Regions from separate parts of the Pseudomonas sp. GW821-FHT02H06 genome, predicted to be linked through region 2. Evidence: predicted binding sites of a transcription regulator. Region 2 holds the regulator's gene; the other holds the start of a gene.
What was found. Region 2 encodes FliA, which starts transcription of late flagellar genes. Its sites were predicted from a motif close to CTAAAGTTTNNNNNNNNNNNGCCGNTAA; they were not measured.
Positions count from the first base shown of each region.

Region 1 (8,156 bases), on a different contig from region 2:
GGGCTTTCCCGGGAAGAAATCGCCTTTCTGATCAACGCCGACCTGCTGGTCGCCGGTATCGCCACGGTGGTGCAATCCCTGGGCATCGGTCCGCTGGGGATTCGCATGCCGATCATGATGGGCGCCAGCTTCGCCGCCGTCGGCAGCATGGTGGCGATGGCCGGGATGAGCGGGGTCGGCCTGCCGGGCATCTTCGGCGCGACCATCGCAGCGGGCTTCTTCGGCATTCTGATCGCTCCGTTCATGTCGAAAATCGTGCGCTTCTTCCCGCCGCTGGTGACCGGCACCGTGATCACTTCCATCGGCCTGTCGCTGTTCCCGGTGGCGGTCAACTGGGCCGGCGGCGGCAGCAAGGCGGTGAGCTTCGGCGACCCGGTCTACCTTGGCGTCGCCGCGCTGGTGTTGCTGACCATCCTGCTGATCAACCGCTTCATGCGCGGGTTCTGGGTCAACATCTCGGTGCTGATCGGCATGGGCCTGGGCTACATCCTCTCCGGCTTCATCGGCATGGTCGACCTCAGTGGTCTGGGTCAGGCCGAATGGCTGAAGGTGGTCACGCCCCTGCACTTCGGCGTGCCGCAATTCAGCCTCGCGCCGATCCTGTCGATGTGCCTGGTGGTGGTGATCATTTTTGTCGAATCGACAGGGATGTTCCTCGCGCTGGGCAAGATCACCGACCGAGAAGTCACGCCGGGCATGTTGCGCCGGGGGTTGCTGTGCGACGCGGCCGCCTCGTTTCTCGCGGGTTTTCTCAACACCTTCACCCATTCCTCGTTTGCGCAGAACATCGGCCTGGTGCAGATGACCGGCGTGCGCTGCCGCTCGGTGACCATCGTCGCGGGCGGGTTCCTCATCGTGCTCAGCCTGTTGCCGAAAGCGGCGTATCTGGTGGCTTCGATTCCGCCTGCCGTACTGGGCGGCGCGGCCATCGCGATGTTTGGCATGGTCGCCGCCACCGGGATCAAGATCCTCCAGGAAGCGGACATCTCCGACCGGCGCAACCAGCTGCTGGTCGCGGTGAGCATCGGCGTGGGCCTGATACCCGTGGTGCGACCGGAGTTCTTCAGCCAGCTGCCGCAATGGATGGGGCCGATCACCCACAGCGGCATCGCCATGGCGACATTGAGCGCGGTGTTGCTGAACCTGCTGTTCAATGTCCTCGGCGGTGCCGAGCGCGCGGCGATGGCCGGACCGCTGCATTCACACTGAGGGGTTGCCCTGTTTTCGACGGGAGTGCTCTGTCACAGAGCACTTGAGCACGACCGCGCGAGTCAGTATCCTCCGCCGCCGCTCGAATTCAGTCCAATAACAACACTGCAACTAACCTGACTGACCGGACAACTCTCCGATCAGCCCGTGCATCTTCCAAACGGCATCGATAAATCGACCAATCGACTGTTCTTTGAACAGCCGGCGGGGCTTTTTCGTCTTTTTTCAAGGTGTTGGCTCAGCTCTTGCTATCAACTCGAAGCTGACCAAACAGACAACTTAATCGATTAAAAACAAGGCGCCATAACAGAGCGTCAGTTCGCAAAAAACCACGACGTCAATCCAAGGGAGTATTTACATGAACCGCACGCTTTCCAGCCTGATGGCCGCAAGTAGCCTGCTTGCCGCCGCGCCGGCCATGTCGGGTGATCTGCTGCAGTGGCAGAGCAACAGCCTGACTTACCTCTACGGCAAGAACTTCGCCGTGAACCCTGAAAACCAGCAGACGTTCACCTACGAACATGCCGATGGCTGGAAATACGGCGATAACTTCGTCTTCCTCGATTACATCAACTACAACGGCAAGAAAGACGGCAGCCTGGGTAACGCCTCGACGTACGGGGAGATTTCCCCGCGCCTGTCGATGGGCAAGATCTTCGATCAGAAATTCGAGTTCGGCCCTGTCACCGACGTGTTGCTGGCAACCACTTACGAGTTTGGCGAAGGCGATGTCGAGTCGTATCTCATCGGCCCGGGTTTTGATTTGAAGATCCCCGGCTTCGATTACTTCCAGCTGAACTTCTACAAGCGTTACAACGACGGCCACCGCGCCGGCTACGGCGCCTGGCAAATCACGCCGGTCTGGTCCTACACCATCCCGGTGGGCAAGTCCGACATTCTTATCGACGGTTTCATGGACTGGGTCGTGGACAACAAACAGTCCAACAGCAAAGGCGATTACCACTCCAACCTGCACTTCAACCCGCAGATCAAATACGACCTGGGCAAGGCGCTTAATCTTCCGGACCGGCAGTTGTACGTAGGCGTCGAGTACGACTACTGGAGCAACAAGTACGGGATCAACGACACGCGCTCTTTCGACACGGACCAGAACACCGCGAGTTTGCTGGTGAAAGTGTTCTTCTGATTGCCCCGGGACGATGCTGGCAAGCGCCTTCTCAGCCGTTGCCAGCAGGCGTCCACAGCAGAATGCCCGGGGCCTTGCGCTCCGGGCAATTAATGCGCTTTTCATTTTCATGTGACCGATTTTTAACTTCCGCTCCGGGAAGATAGGCACCGTCGGCCACTGTCGGGCAGACACTCGAACCTCCCTGTCTGAACCACCCGGTAATCACAATGAACAAACTTCCGCAGATTACGCTCGCGTTCTGGGTCATGAAGATCTGTGCCACCACGTTAGGCGAAACAGCAGGCGACTTGCTGTCGATGACCCTCGACGTTGGCTATCTGATCAGCTCCCTTATCTTGATCAGCGTGTTTGTCGTCACGCTCATCACGCAACTGGCCTCCAAACGCTATAACCCGGCGCTGTACTGGTTGGTGATTCTTTCCACCAGCACCGCGGGCACCACCATGTCCGACTTCATGGACCGTACGCTGGGCCTCGGTTATGCAGCGGGTTCGGCCATTCTGGTGGCAATCCTGCTGGCGATCTTCTCGGCCTGGTACTGGAGCGAACGGTCGTTGTCAGTCAGCCGCGTCACCACGCTGAAAGCCGAGCTGTTCTACTGGTTCGCGATCCTGTTCTCGAACACCCTGGGCACGGCGCTGGGCGACTTCCTGGCGGATGACTCGGGATTGGGTTTCATGGGCGGGGCGTTGCTGATCGGCTCGGCGATTGCCGTGGTCGTGGTGCTTCACTACACCACCCGGTTGTCTTCGGTGGCGTTGTTCTGGATCGCCTTCGTGCTGACTCGCCCGTTCGGGGCGACGTTGGGCGACGTGTTGACCAAACCCCATGAAAAAGGCGGCCTGGACTTCGGGACGGTGGGTTCGTCGATGGTACTGCTGGGCATTCTGGTGCTGCTGGTGGGCGCCGCCATGTATTACAACCGCAAGCCCGCGCCGGCCTATGCGGTAATCAGCGACAAGTAAGGACACGCTCCATCGAAGTAAGGCGCGCTTGCCTGAGACCGAAGCACTTCAACCCTCGCTACACAGGCTGAGGTTCAAGGGGCACAGGCAAACGCGGCCAGGGTCACCCCCTCAGGAATGCCCTTCCCACGGCAGCGGCTTGCCCGCTCGCACCCTCGCGTTCAGCGAGCGCAGCAGGTCGAGGGGATCACGGTCTTTCATCGCATGACTCTGCTCGTCGACCCAGGTCATGACCTGCTGCCGGTCGAGCGTCGGCCGGCGGTGCAGGATTTCCACCAGCTGACGCTCGCAATGCTGGGCATACGCAACGACGCTGGAAAACAATGGGCTGTTCATGCTGCCGACACCTCGCCACCGAATACGCGTTCAGCCTTGATAAGGCGCCAGTTTAGTTGCTGCCATTCCGCTATTGCTCCCGGTACAACCCGCCACACAATAGCATTGGCGCGCCGTCGCGCCAGTGACAAAGCCGGTGGACAAAGGGGATGTTGTTGCGCAGCCGAGGCAATGTTGAGCCTGCTGCGAGGCCGGTGCTAACATTCGCCACCGCCGAGCAGGCAAGGACATACCGGTTTATGAGCAGCATCCGCGAGCGCAACAAAGAACTGATCCTGCGCGCAGCCAGCGAAGAATTTGCCGATAAGGGATTCGCCGCCAGCAAGACCAGCGACATCGCCGCCAAGGCGGGTGTGCCCAAGCCCAACGTTTATTACTACTTCAAGTCCAAGGACAATCTGTATCGCGAGGTGCTCGAAAGCATCATCGAGCCAATCATGCAGGCGTCGACGCCGTTCAATCGCGAGGGTGTGCCGGCTGAAGTGCTGACGAGCTACATCCGCTCGAAGATCCGCATCTCCCGCGAGCTGCCCTTCGCTTCAAAGGTGTTCGCCAGCGAGATCATGCACGGCGCGCCGCATTTGACGCCCGAGCAGGTTGAGCAGCTGAATGGACAGGCCCGGCATAACATCGAATGTATTCAGGGCTGGATCGAGGACGGTCTGATCGCCCCGATCGACCCCCATCATCTGATGTTCAGCATCTGGGCCGCGACCCAGACCTACGCCGACTTCGACTGGCAGATTTCCACGGTGACGGGTAAAGCGACTCTGGACGACGCTGATTACGAAGCGGCCGCCCAGACCATCATCCGCCTGGTGCTCAAAGGGTGTGAGCCGGACCGCTGAAGGTCACTGGCTTTCTTCCTTGTCGTAGCCCAAGGCCCTGTTCACACCTTGCAAGAGCTGGCCGAAGCTCCAGGGCTTGCGGATGAACACGACTGGATGTACGACACCCGAGCTCTCGGGTGTCTCGTGGCCTGACATGATCAGGATCGGGATCTGCGGATACTTGTTGCTCGACAGGTTCGCAAGGTCCGCACCGTTCAAGGTGCCCGGCATGAGGATATCGGTCAGGAGGAGCGCCACGTCGCGCGAGTTGCTTTCGAGGTACTTCGCCGCCTCGTCTGCAGTCTCCAGCGCATGGGTGGTAAAGCCTTCATCCTCGAGGATTTCGCAAACGAACTCGCGAATGATTTCCTCGTCCTCAACCACCAGAATGAGTCCCATGTTTGGTACGTCTGCTGCCATTTGCGCCACATCCACAATAATTATTTCCCATGCCTGCCCGGCCGGCCCTGTCCTGGACTCGGGTGTAGTCCGTACTGTGAGCGGCGCGAGCGCCGGAAATTCCATTGGGAAGCAACATTTGGTCGAAACGGTGTGCAGATTCTGGAAATGAAACCGTACAAACAGGACTTTGCTGAATCACAGGCAATAAAAAACCCGCCGAAGCGGGTTTGTGCAACACCGTCCAACTTCCTGTTGGCCGCCAATGCCTGGCAACGGTCGATTGTCCTTGATCCTGCAGCGGTCCGTTGCTGCAGTTGATGGATCCAATGTACCGCGACGATGTGTTTCAACCTAGAGCCAAGTTCCTCAGGTCGTGTAAGCCTTTGGCTATACCTGTGTCAGTGACCTGCGCCCACACTCAGGTTTATACCGGTCAGGCCGAGATGCTTAATGACACCATGGCTTCCCTCCGCTGAGGGATGCGGGTCAATGGAGTGTCGTGCAAGCGGTTATAGAGCGGCCTGGCCGAACAAGAAGAATAAAGAAGCGGAGTGACGATCATGAATATGCGCAATCTTTCCATCAGCCGGCGCTTGTGGCTGATTCTCATCGTCGCCGTGGTGATGCTGTTTACGCTGGCGGCGGCGATGCTCAAACAGATCCACGACGATCTGTACGAAGCCAAAACCGTCAAGACCATGCACGTGGTGCAGACCGCCAGCGGCCTGCTCGATTACTACCATGGCCTGGAAACCGCCGGCACCCTGACCCGCGAGCAGGCCCAACAGCAGGCGATGGATGCCATTCGCGGGCTGCGCTACAACCAGACCGACTATTTCTGGATAAACGACCTGCGCCCGGTGATGATCATGCACCCGGCCAATCCCAAGCTGGTAGGCCAGGACCTGTCCGGCATCAAAGACCCGGACGGCTTTCAGGTCTTCAACGGGATGGTCACCCTGGCCAAGGCCAAAGGCGCCGGCCTGGTCAATTACCGCTGGCCCAAGCCCGGCGCCACTGATGCGGTCGGCAAGACCTCTTACATCTCGCTGTTCGCGCCGTGGGGCTGGATCATCGGCTCGGGCGTTTACATCGATGACGTGCAGGCCGAGTTCTACAAACAGGTGGTCAAGGCGCTGTCGATCAGTGCCGGCATCATTCTGGTCATGGCGCTGCTGTTGATTCTCATCGCGCGCAGCATCGCCGGCCCGCTCAAGGCCACTGTCGAGGCGATGGCCAATATCGCCAGCGGCGAAAGCGACCTGACCCGCACCCTGGAAACCCAGGGCAACGACGAAGTCACGCAACTGGCCCGGCACTTCAATGCGTTCACCGCCAAGCTGCGGCGGGTGGTCAGTGAGCTGCAGTCGTCTGCGGTCGGCCTGGGTCAGGCGTCGAGTGAGCTGGGCAGCAACGCCATTCAGGCCCAGGAACGCAGCCAGCAGCAGTCGCTGCAGATGGAGCAGGTGGCCACGGCGGTCAATGAGGTCACTTATGGCGTGCAGGACGTGGCGAAGAACGCCGAGCACGCCGCCAGCGAGATGCGCAACGCCGAATCCCAGGCGCAGCAGGGTCAGGCCAACATCGACAGCAGCCTGAAGCAGATCGGGCACCTGTCCGGCACCATCGATCAGGCCGTGGAAGTGATTCGCACGCTGGCCAGCGAAAGCACGCAGATCGGCGGCGTGCTGGAGGTGATCAGTTCGATTGCCGAGCAGACCAACCTGCTCGCGCTCAACGCCGCCATCGAAGCCGCCCGCGCCGGTGATCAGGGCCGTGGCTTCGCCGTCGTCGCAGACGAGGTCCGCCTGCTGGCCCAGCGCACGCAGAAATCCACGGCGGAAATCCAGGCGATGATCGAGCGCCTGCAGGCGCATTCGGATGCGGCGGTGAAAGTCATCGCCGACAGCAGTCGTTCTTCGCAGCTGACTATCGAGCAGGCCAACCTGGCCGGCCAGAGCCTGACGTCGATCAGCCAGGCGCTGCGCAACCTCAACGGCCTGAACGCCTCCATCGCCAGCGCGACCCTTGAGCAATCCCACGTGGTGGAAGACATCAACCAGAACGTCACCCAGGCCGCACAACTGTCCCAGAGCACGGCGGTGGCGGCCGAACAGTCCAGCGCGGCGAGCAATCAGCTCAAGGGGTTGAGTGAACAGCTGAATGGGTTGTTGCGGCAGTTTCGGGTGTAACAACCAGATTGAGCCCCATAAGATTTGCGGTGTAACGACTGACGCTCTCCCGGCTAAAGCCAGTCCTACAGGGGTACGCGGTGTTTTCGTGGGACCGGCTTCAGCCGGGAAGAGGCCAGCCTGGGCACCCTCAATTTTGCGGTGTGACGCCTGGCGCTTTCCCGGCTAAAGCCGGTCCCACAGGGGTACGCGGTGTTTCCGTAGGACTGGCTTTAGCCGGGAAGAGGCCAGCCTGGGCACCCTCAATTTTGCGGTGTAACGCCTGGCGCTTTCCCGGCTAAAGCCGGTCCCACAGGGGTACGCGGTGTTTCCGTCGGACTGGCTTCAGCCGGGAAGAGGCCAGCCTGGGCACCCTCAATTTTGCGCTGTGACGCCTGGCGCTTTCCCGGCTGAAGCCGGTCCTACAGAAATATACGGTGTGTCAGCTGGAGTGGCGATGAGAGAATGTAGCTCGCTTACAGCCTTGCTGAAGTACGTACCTCAAGTCATTATGTATACAATAACTACAATTATTGAATACATATATGCCACCCGCCCTTTCTGCACCCCCCTCCCCCTCCCACTGCCACGACTGGGCCGAAGCTCTTCTTAACGGTTTCAGTCAGGTGCTGCTGCAACGCAGCCCTCTGTGCGGGGTTTTCTGTCTGTCGGCGATCCTGATCAGCGCGCCCACCTCCCTGGGCGGGGCGTTGCTGGGGGCCGTCGCGGGTTTGCTCACGGCGCAACGGCGCGGGTACCCGAAAGTCAGGCGCCAATCCGGGCTCTACAGCTACAACGGCATTTTGCTCGGGCTGTTGATCGGCTCGCAGGTCGAATGGTCGCCACTGGTGCCGCTGCTGACCATTGCCTGCGGCGGACTCAGCGCAATGCTCATGCACGCCTGGCTGGAACGCACGCCGCGCGCGACGTGCCTCAACGCCTACACCGCGCCCTTCGTGCTGTTTGGCTGGCTGTTGTTGATGTTTGTCGAACCGATGCAAGCGGCTATCGCAGACCTGAACCCGATCCACGCGCTGCCCCTGGGTTTCGGCCAGGTCTTTCTGCTCGATCATCCGCTGGCCGGGGTGATGAT
Region 1 covers NZ_JBWKVD010000027.1:24,021-32,176, forward strand. Annotated here, with positions in the region: gene AC07VF_RS25700 (nucleobase:cation symporter-2 family protein) at 1-1,209, shown strand, start outside; gene AC07VF_RS25705 (outer membrane protein OmpK) at 1,568-2,356, shown strand; gene AC07VF_RS25710 (COG4705 family protein) at 2,566-3,324, shown strand; gene AC07VF_RS25715 (hypothetical protein) at 3,436-3,660, opposite strand; gene AC07VF_RS25720 (TetR/AcrR family transcriptional regulator) at 3,900-4,508, shown strand; gene AC07VF_RS25725 (response regulator) at 4,512-4,889, opposite strand; gene AC07VF_RS25730 (methyl-accepting chemotaxis protein) at 5,453-7,084, shown strand; gene AC07VF_RS25735 (urea transporter) at 7,609-8,156, shown strand, end outside.
Region 1: the regulator FliA is predicted to act here: its motif matches at 5,310-5,337, upstream of AC07VF_RS25730 (methyl-accepting chemotaxis protein).

Region 2 (8,156 bases):
AGTTTCCGCATTGGCGCTCAGGAGCAACTGAAAACCCTGGGCCGGATCCTCAATGTACCGGTCACCCACGTCGACCCGGGCCAGTCCCTGGCACAGGCGCTGGAGCCGCTGTTGCGCAAGCGCGTGGTGTTGATCGACACCGCCGGCCTGCAAGCCAGCGATCCGGCCCTGCGTCTGCAACTGGAAACCCTCGCCGGGCGTGGCATCAAGGCGCGCAACTACCTGGTGCTGGCGACAACCAGCCAGAAGCAGGTGCTGTCAGCGGCTTATCACAGTTACAAACGTTGCGGCCTGGCCGGGTGCATCCTGACCAAGCTCGACGAAACGGCCAGCCTGGGCGAAGTGCTCAGCCTGGCCGTGACACACGAACTGCCTGTGGCCTATCTCACCGATGGCCCACGGATACCGGATGATCTGCATTTGCCGCGTCGGCACCAATTGGTGAGCCGGGCTGTCAGCGTGCAGATGCAGGAGGAGCCAAGCGAGGAAGCGATGGCGGATATGTTTGCGGATCTTTATCACAGCACCGGCAAGCGCGCGGGCTAGGTGAAGAAAATGACAGTGGAATTTTCCTGCATCGATGGTCTGCCAGGCATTGTTCAGACACTGAACGTGCAGCCCGACATGTGGCTTAGGTCTAAGCAAGACAAGGTAAACAATTAACATGGGCAGCATGCATCCCGTACAGGTTATCGCGGTGACCGGTGGCAAAGGTGGCGTAGGCAAGACCAACGTTTCAGTGAATCTTTCACTGGCACTGGCCGAGCTGGGACGTCGCGTCATGCTGCTGGACGCCGATCTGGGTCTGGCCAACGTCGACGTATTGTTGGGTCTGACCCCCAAACGCACCCTGGCTGATGTCATCGAAGGGCGGTGCGAGCTGCGCGATGTCTTGCTGCAAGGCCCGGGCGGTGTACGCATCGTGCCGGCGGCATCAGGCACCCAGAGCATGGTCCACCTGACCCCGGCGCAGCATGCCGGGCTGATTCAGGCGTTCAGTGACATTGGCGACAACCTCGATGTGCTGGTCATCGATACCGCCGCCGGCATCGGCGAGTCGGTGGTGAGCTTCGTCCGCGCGGCCCAGGAAGTGCTGCTGGTGGTGTGCGACGAGCCCACATCGATCACCGACGCCTATGCCCTGATCAAACTGCTCAACCGCGATTACGGCATGAACCGCTTCCGCGTCCTGGCCAACATGGCCCAGAGCCCGCAGGAAGGGCGTAACCTCTTCGCCAAGCTGACCAAAGTCACCGACCGTTTTCTCGACGTGGCCCTGCAGTATGTGGGCGCCGTGCCGTACGACGAATGCGTACGCAAGGCCGTGCAGAAACAGCGCGCCGTGTACGAAGCGTTTCCGCGTTCCAAATGTGCCCTGGCGTTCAAGGCCATCGCGCAGAAAGTCGACACCTGGCCGCTCCCGGCGAACCCGCGCGGCCACCTGGAATTTTTCGTAGAACGCCTCGTGCATCAAACCAGCGCAGGGCCCGTCTCATGACAGCAAGTGGCTATCGCATGTACAGCAAATCGTCCAAAGACTCCCAGTATGAGCTGATCGAGCGTTATGCCCCGCTGGTCAAACGAATCGCCTACCACTTGCTGGCGCGTCTGCCGGCAAGCGTGCAGGTCGAGGATTTGATCCAGGCGGGCATGATTGGCTTGCTCGAAGTCTCGACCAAATACGACTCCACCAAAGGGGCCAGCTTCGAGACGTACGCGGGTATTCGTATCCGTGGTGCGATGCTCGACGAAGTGCGCAAGGGGGATTGGGCGCCGCGCTCGGTCCACCGCAACACGCGCATGGTCAGTGACGCGATTCGTGCAATCGAAGCAAAAACCGGCCGTGACGCTAAAGATCACGAGGTTGCTGCCGAACTTGAAATGAGTCTCGACGATTACTACGGGATTTTGAACGATACCCTGGGCAGCCGCCTGTTCAGTTTCGACGACCTGTTGCAGGACGGCGAACACGAAGGGCTGCACGAGGACGGCGCGAGCCAGTCCCTCGAACCGTCGCGGGATCTGGAAGACGAGCGCTTCCAGGCTGCGCTGGCCGAGGCCATTGCCAACTTGCCCGAACGTGAACGCCTGGTGTTGTCGCTGTACTACGACGAAGAGCTGAACCTCAAGGAAATCGGTGAGGTCCTGGGGGTCAGCGAGTCGCGGGTCAGCCAGTTGCACAGTCAATGCGCGGCGCGGTTGCGCGGTCGTCTTGGCGAGTGGCGCGCACGTTCGTGAATCAGGCGCAGGCCGCGAGGCCTGCGTGTTGCGTGTAAGACCGGCTGTGCAAGACGTGAGCGGGAAGCAAATGAGACACGGCAGGAGTCGGTCGAACCGGGTCGTAGATGATCCGGTTTCGCTGCGCTTGTTCCGGTCGATTCAACCCCCTCTTGATGTTCGGCGCAGCCGGTATTGATTGAACGCGCGTTCAGGTGCTGAACGCGTTAAAGACTGCTTGGAGGTCGAATTGGACAAGAACATGAAAATCCTCATCGTTGATGACTTCTCAACGATGCGGCGGATCATAAAAAACCTGTTGCGTGACCTTGGGTTCACCAACACGGCCGAAGCAGATGACGGACTCACCGCATTGCCGATGCTGCAAAGCGGCGCTTTTGACTTCCTCGTCACTGACTGGAACATGCCGGGCATGTCCGGCATCGACCTGTTGCGTCAGGTGCGTGCCGACGAGCGTCTGCGCAGCCTGCCGGTGCTGATGGTCACTGCCGAAGCCAAGCGCGAGCAGATCATCGAAGCCGCTCAGGCCGGTGTGAACGGCTACGTGGTGAAGCCGTTCACCGCGCAAGTGCTCAAAGAAAAAATCGAAAAGATATTCGAGCGCGTCAATAGCTGATGTCCGCTGCGAGGGCGCTATGGATTCCAAAGATTCGACAATGGGTGACTTTGAGTCAACCCTGAAGAAACACGCACAAGAGCTGGTCGCGAGCCTTGAAAAGGGCAAGTTCGGCGACGCTGTGCAACTGATCCATGAGCTTAACCAGACCCGCGACCGCGGCCTGTATCAGGAAGTCGGCAAACTGACGCGCGAGCTGCACAGCGCGATCGTCAACTTCCAGATCGACCCGAACATGCCGCAGGCCGAGGAGGTCTCCCAGATCACCGACGCCACCGAGCGGCTGTCGTACGTCGTCAGGCTGACTGAAAACGCGGCGAACCGGACCATGGATCTGGTAGAGCTGAGCACGCCGTTGATGCACGGGCTCACTGAAGACGCCAAGTCGTTGAGCGCCGATTGGGGACGCTTCATGCGCCGCGAGATCAGCGCCGAAGAGTTTCGTGATCTGGCCCGCCGCGTCGATGTGTTCCTGACCCGCAGCGAGAAGGAGACCACCGAGGTCTCTGCGCACCTGAACGACATCCTGCTGGCTCAGGATTACCAGGACCTCACCGGTCAGGTGATCAAGCGCGTGACCACGCTGGTCACGGAAGTCGAGCGCAATCTGCTCAAGCTGGTGCTCATGGCGAGCCAGGTGGACCGCTTCGCGGGCATCGAGCACGACCAGGAAATGTTCCGTCAGCAAAAAGAACAAGAAAAACTTCACTCCAAGGGTGAAGGTCCGCAGATTCATGCCGATAAACGTGAAGACGTTGTATCCGGACAGGATGATGTTGACGATCTGCTATCCAGCCTCGGATTCTGATTCGGTCATTCTGTCTCGGACTTCAGGTTTTCTGTGAAAGTGGCTGCTGGACCCGCGCGCCAATGCTTCGACGAAAGCAATGCGCGCAGGCCGTCAGTGCAGCCTCCGGATCGGTTTGACGGTTAATTTTAGGAGCACCCCCCAATGAGCTTCGGCGCCGATGAAGAAATCCTTCAGGATTTTCTGGTAGAGGCCGGCGAGATTCTCGAGCTGTTGTCAGAGCAGTTGGTCGAGCTGGAAAGCCGGCCTGACGATGCGGACCTGCTCAATGCAATTTTTCGCGGTTTTCACACTGTAAAAGGGGGCGCCGGCTTCCTCCAGCTCAACGAGCTGGTTGAATGCTGTCACATCGCCGAGAACGTGTTCGACATCCTGCGCAAGGGTGAGCGTCGCGTCGACTCGGAGCTCATGGACGTGGTGCTCGAAGCACTCGACACCGTCAACAGCATGTTCGGTCAGGTGCGCGAGCGCTCTGCCGTCACTCCGGCCACGCCTGAATTGCTGGCCGCACTGGCACGCCTGGCCGAGCCAGCCTCGGCAGAAGAAATCGCGGCGGCACCGGTGGTGGTTGAAGAGCCGGTCGCTGAAGCGCCGTCCGAAGACATCACCGATCTGGAATTCGAACAGCTGCTGGATTCGCTGAACGCCGTCAAGGCGCAAGCGGCAGGTGCTCCTGCACCGGCTCCGTCTGCGCCTGTTGCCGCGGCACCCGTTGCAGCAGCGCCGGCAGCAGCGGCTTCCGCTGCACCGGCTGGCACGGCGGCCAGCGATGAAATCACTGACGCCGAATTCGAATCACTCCTCGATCAGTTGCATGGCAAAGGCCAGTTCGCCGTTGATGCGGTGCAACCGCCGGCGGCTGTGACGCCGTCTGCCGCACCGGCCAGTGACGAAATCACTGACGACGAATTCGAGTCGCTGCTGGATCAGTTGCACGGCAAAGGCTCGTTCTCGCCGGACGCCGTCGGCGCTGCGGCTCCTGGCACTGCGGCACCTGCTGCCGCTGCACCTGCCGCTCCGGTTGCGCCCTCCGCTGCGTCGAAAGCCGCTGCGTCGGACGAGATCACCGACAACGAATTCGAAGACCTGCTGGATCAGTTGCACGGCAAAGGCAAGTTCGAACCTGCCGTGGCTGCCGGTGCAGCTGCAGCGCCGGCCGCAGCGTCACCGGCCAAGAAGCCCGAGCCCGCCAAAGCCGAACCGGCCAAAGCGACGCCTGCTGCTGCGGCGCCGGCCAAAGCTGCACCCGCTGCTGCTCCGGCACCAGCTCGCGCTGCTGCTCCGGCGCCTAGCGAAAAACCGCCGTCTGAAGCGGAAACCACCGTGCGCGTCGACACCGCGCGGCTGGATGAAATCATGAACATGGTCGGCGAACTGGTGCTGGTGCGTAACCGCCTGGTCCGCCTGGGCGCCAACAGCGCCGATGAAGCCATGTCCAAGGCCGTGTCCAACCTGGACGTGGTCACCGCTGACCTGCAGACCGCGGTCATGAAGACCCGCATGCAGCCGATCAAGAAAGTGTTCGGTCGCTTCCCGCGACTGGTTCGCGATCTGGCGCGTCAGTTGAAGAAAGAAATCAGCCTTGAACTGGTGGGTGAAGAAACCGACCTGGACAAGAACCTCGTCGAGGCCCTGGCCGACCCGCTGGTCCACTTGGTGCGCAACGCGGTCGATCACGGTATCGAGTCGCCGGAAGAGCGCGAGGCGTCCGGCAAGTCCCGGAACGGTCGTGTGATTCTGGCCGCCGAACAGGAAGGCGATCACATCCTGCTGTCGATTTCCGATGACGGCAAAGGCATGGACCCTGCGGTCCTGCGTGCCATCGCGGTCAAGCGTGGCGTGATGGACAAGGATGCAGCGGATCGCCTCAGCGACACCGACTGCTACAACCTGATCTTCGCGCCGGGCTTCTCGACCAAAACCGAGATTTCCGATGTGTCCGGGCGTGGCGTGGGCATGGACGTGGTGAAAACCAAGATCGCCCAGCTCAACGGCTCCATCAGCATCAATTCCACCAAAGGCCTGGGCTCGAAGATCATCATCAAGGTGCCGCTGACCCTGGCGATCATGCCGACGCTGATGGTCATGTTGGGCAACCAGGCCTTCGCGTTCCCGCTGGTCAACGTCAACGAGATCTTCCACCTGGACCTGTCGACCACCAACGTCGTCGACGGTCAGGAAGTGGTGATCGTGCGCGACAAGGCGCTGCCGTTGTTCTACCTCAAGCGCTGGCTGATCAGCTCGGCGGCTCACGAGGAGCAGCGCGAAGGCCACGTGGTGATTCTGTCGGTGGGCACGCAACGCATCGGATTCGTGGTGGATCAGTTGGTCGGCCAGGAAGAAGTGGTGATCAAGCCGCTGGGCAAAATGCTGCAAGGCACGCCAGGCATGTCGGGCGCGACCATCACCGGTGACGGCCGTATCGCACTGATTCTCGATGTCCCGAGCATGCTCAAGCGCTATGCGGCCCGACGGATTGGTTAAGCAGGATCGGCTTCAGTAGGGCGGCTTGCGATTTTTGGTGGGACCGGCTTCAGCCGGGAATAGGGCGGCGAAAACACTGTGGATTTTCGGTGTGACACCCGACGCCTTCCCGGCTAAAGCCGGTCCCACTAACAGCATGCGGAGGGCGCCTTGCGAGGTTTTTCAGTGGGACCGGCTTCAGCCGGGAAGAGGGCAGGGTGAACACCCTTGATCTTTCGGTGTGACACCCGATGCCTTCCCGGCTAACGCCGGTCCTACAAATAGACCCGGTCTCGTTTTAAGCGCGAAAACCGGTCCCACTGGCCTGTCTCGTTTTGCCAATGTGACCCAAGCTACGTGATTCAGGGCGTGCGGCCCCTCAGGGTGGCGCGCGCTCTTTGGAGTGTTTATGGCAGTCAAGGTTCTCGTCGTGGACGATTCGGGTTTTTTCCGACGTCGTGTCTCGGAAATTCTCTCTTCGGATCCCACGATCCAGGTGGTCGGTACCGCCACCAATGGCAAGGAAGCCATTGACCAAGCCCTGGCCCTCAAGCCCGACGTGATCACCATGGACTACGAAATGCCGATGATGGATGGCATTACCGCGGTCCGTCACATCATGCAGCGTTGCCCGACCCCGGTGTTGATGTTCTCCTCCCTGACCCACGAAGGCGCCCGAGTCACGCTCGATGCGCTGGACGCCGGGGCGGTGGATTTCCTGCCCAAGAATTTCGAAGACATCTCGCGCAACCCCGAGAAGGTCAAACAGATGCTGTGCGAGAAAGTGCACAGCATCTCGCGCAGCAATCGTCGTTTCAGCGGTTACGGCAGCACGCCTTCTGCCACCTCGGCGCCCGCGCCGTCTGCTGCGCCCGCTGCACCGCGCAGCACGGCTGCCGAAGCGCGACCATCGCGTCCGGCGCCAGCCCCTGCGCCTGCGCGTTCAGCCGCGCCGGCGTCGCAGCAGCCTGCAGCGGCGTCCCACCACCACGCGCCGACGTCGGCTGCGCCCAAGCGCAAAGCCTACAAACTGGTGGCGATCGGCACGTCTACCGGCGGTCCGGTGGCCTTGCAGCGCGTACTGACCCAACTGCCGGCCAACTTTCCGGCGCCCATCGTGCTGATCCAGCACATGCCGGCCGCGTTCACCAAAGCCTTCGCCGAGCGCCTCGACAAGCTGTGCCGCATCAGCGTCAAGGAAGCCGAGGACGGTGACATCCTGCGCCCCGGTCTGGCACTGCTGGCCCCGGGCGGCAAACAGATGATGGTCGATGGTCGCGGCGCGGTTAAAATCCTGCCGGGCGATGAACGCCTGAACTACAAGCCCTGCGTCGACATCACCTTTGGCTCGGCGGCAAAATCCTACAGCGACAAAGTCCTCGCGGTCGTCCTCACCGGGATGGGCGCTGACGGCCGTGAAGGCGCGCGTCTGCTCAAGCAGAGCGGCAGCCAGATCTGGGCCCAGGACGAAGCCAGCTGTGTGATCTACGGCATGCCCATGGCGATCGTCAAAGCCGAACTGGCCGACGCCGTCTACAGCCTCGACGACATCGGGCGCCACCTGGTGGAGGCCTGCAGCTGATGGATGTCTTGACGCTCATAGGGATCATTCTGGCGTTCGTCGCGATCATTGGCGGCAACTTCCTCGAAGGCGGGCACCTGGGCGCCTTGCTCAACGGTCCGGCCGCGCTGATCGTGCTCGGCGGTACGCTGGCGGCCTGCCTGCTGCAGACGCCCATGAGCGCGTTCAAGCGGGCGATGCAGATCTTCATCTGGATTCTGTTTCCGCCGCGTATCGATCTGGCGGGCGGCATTGATCGCGTCGTGTCGTGGAGCCTCACCGCGCGCAAGGAGGGCTTGCTGGGCCTCGAAGCCGTGGCAGATTCGGAACCCGATGCCTATTCGCGCAAAGGCCTGCAGCTGCTGGTCGACGGCGCTGAACCGGCGGCCATTCGCGGCATTCTGGAAGTAGATTTCATCACCCAGGAAAGCCGCGACATTCAGGCCGCGAAGGTCTACGAAAGCATGGGC
Region 2 covers NZ_JBWKVD010000017.1:123,633-131,788, reverse strand. Annotated here, with positions in the region: gene flhF (flagellar biosynthesis GTPase FlhF) at 1-546, shown strand, start outside; gene fleN (flagellar synthesis regulator FleN) at 665-1,498, shown strand; gene fliA (RNA polymerase sigma factor FliA) at 1,495-2,238, shown strand; gene AC07VF_RS22575 (chemotaxis response regulator CheY) at 2,480-2,854, shown strand; gene AC07VF_RS22570 (protein phosphatase CheZ) at 2,874-3,662, shown strand; gene AC07VF_RS22565 (chemotaxis protein CheA) at 3,807-6,146, shown strand; gene AC07VF_RS22560 (protein-glutamate methylesterase/protein-glutamine glutaminase) at 6,535-7,707, shown strand; gene AC07VF_RS22555 (flagellar motor protein) at 7,707-8,156, shown strand, end outside.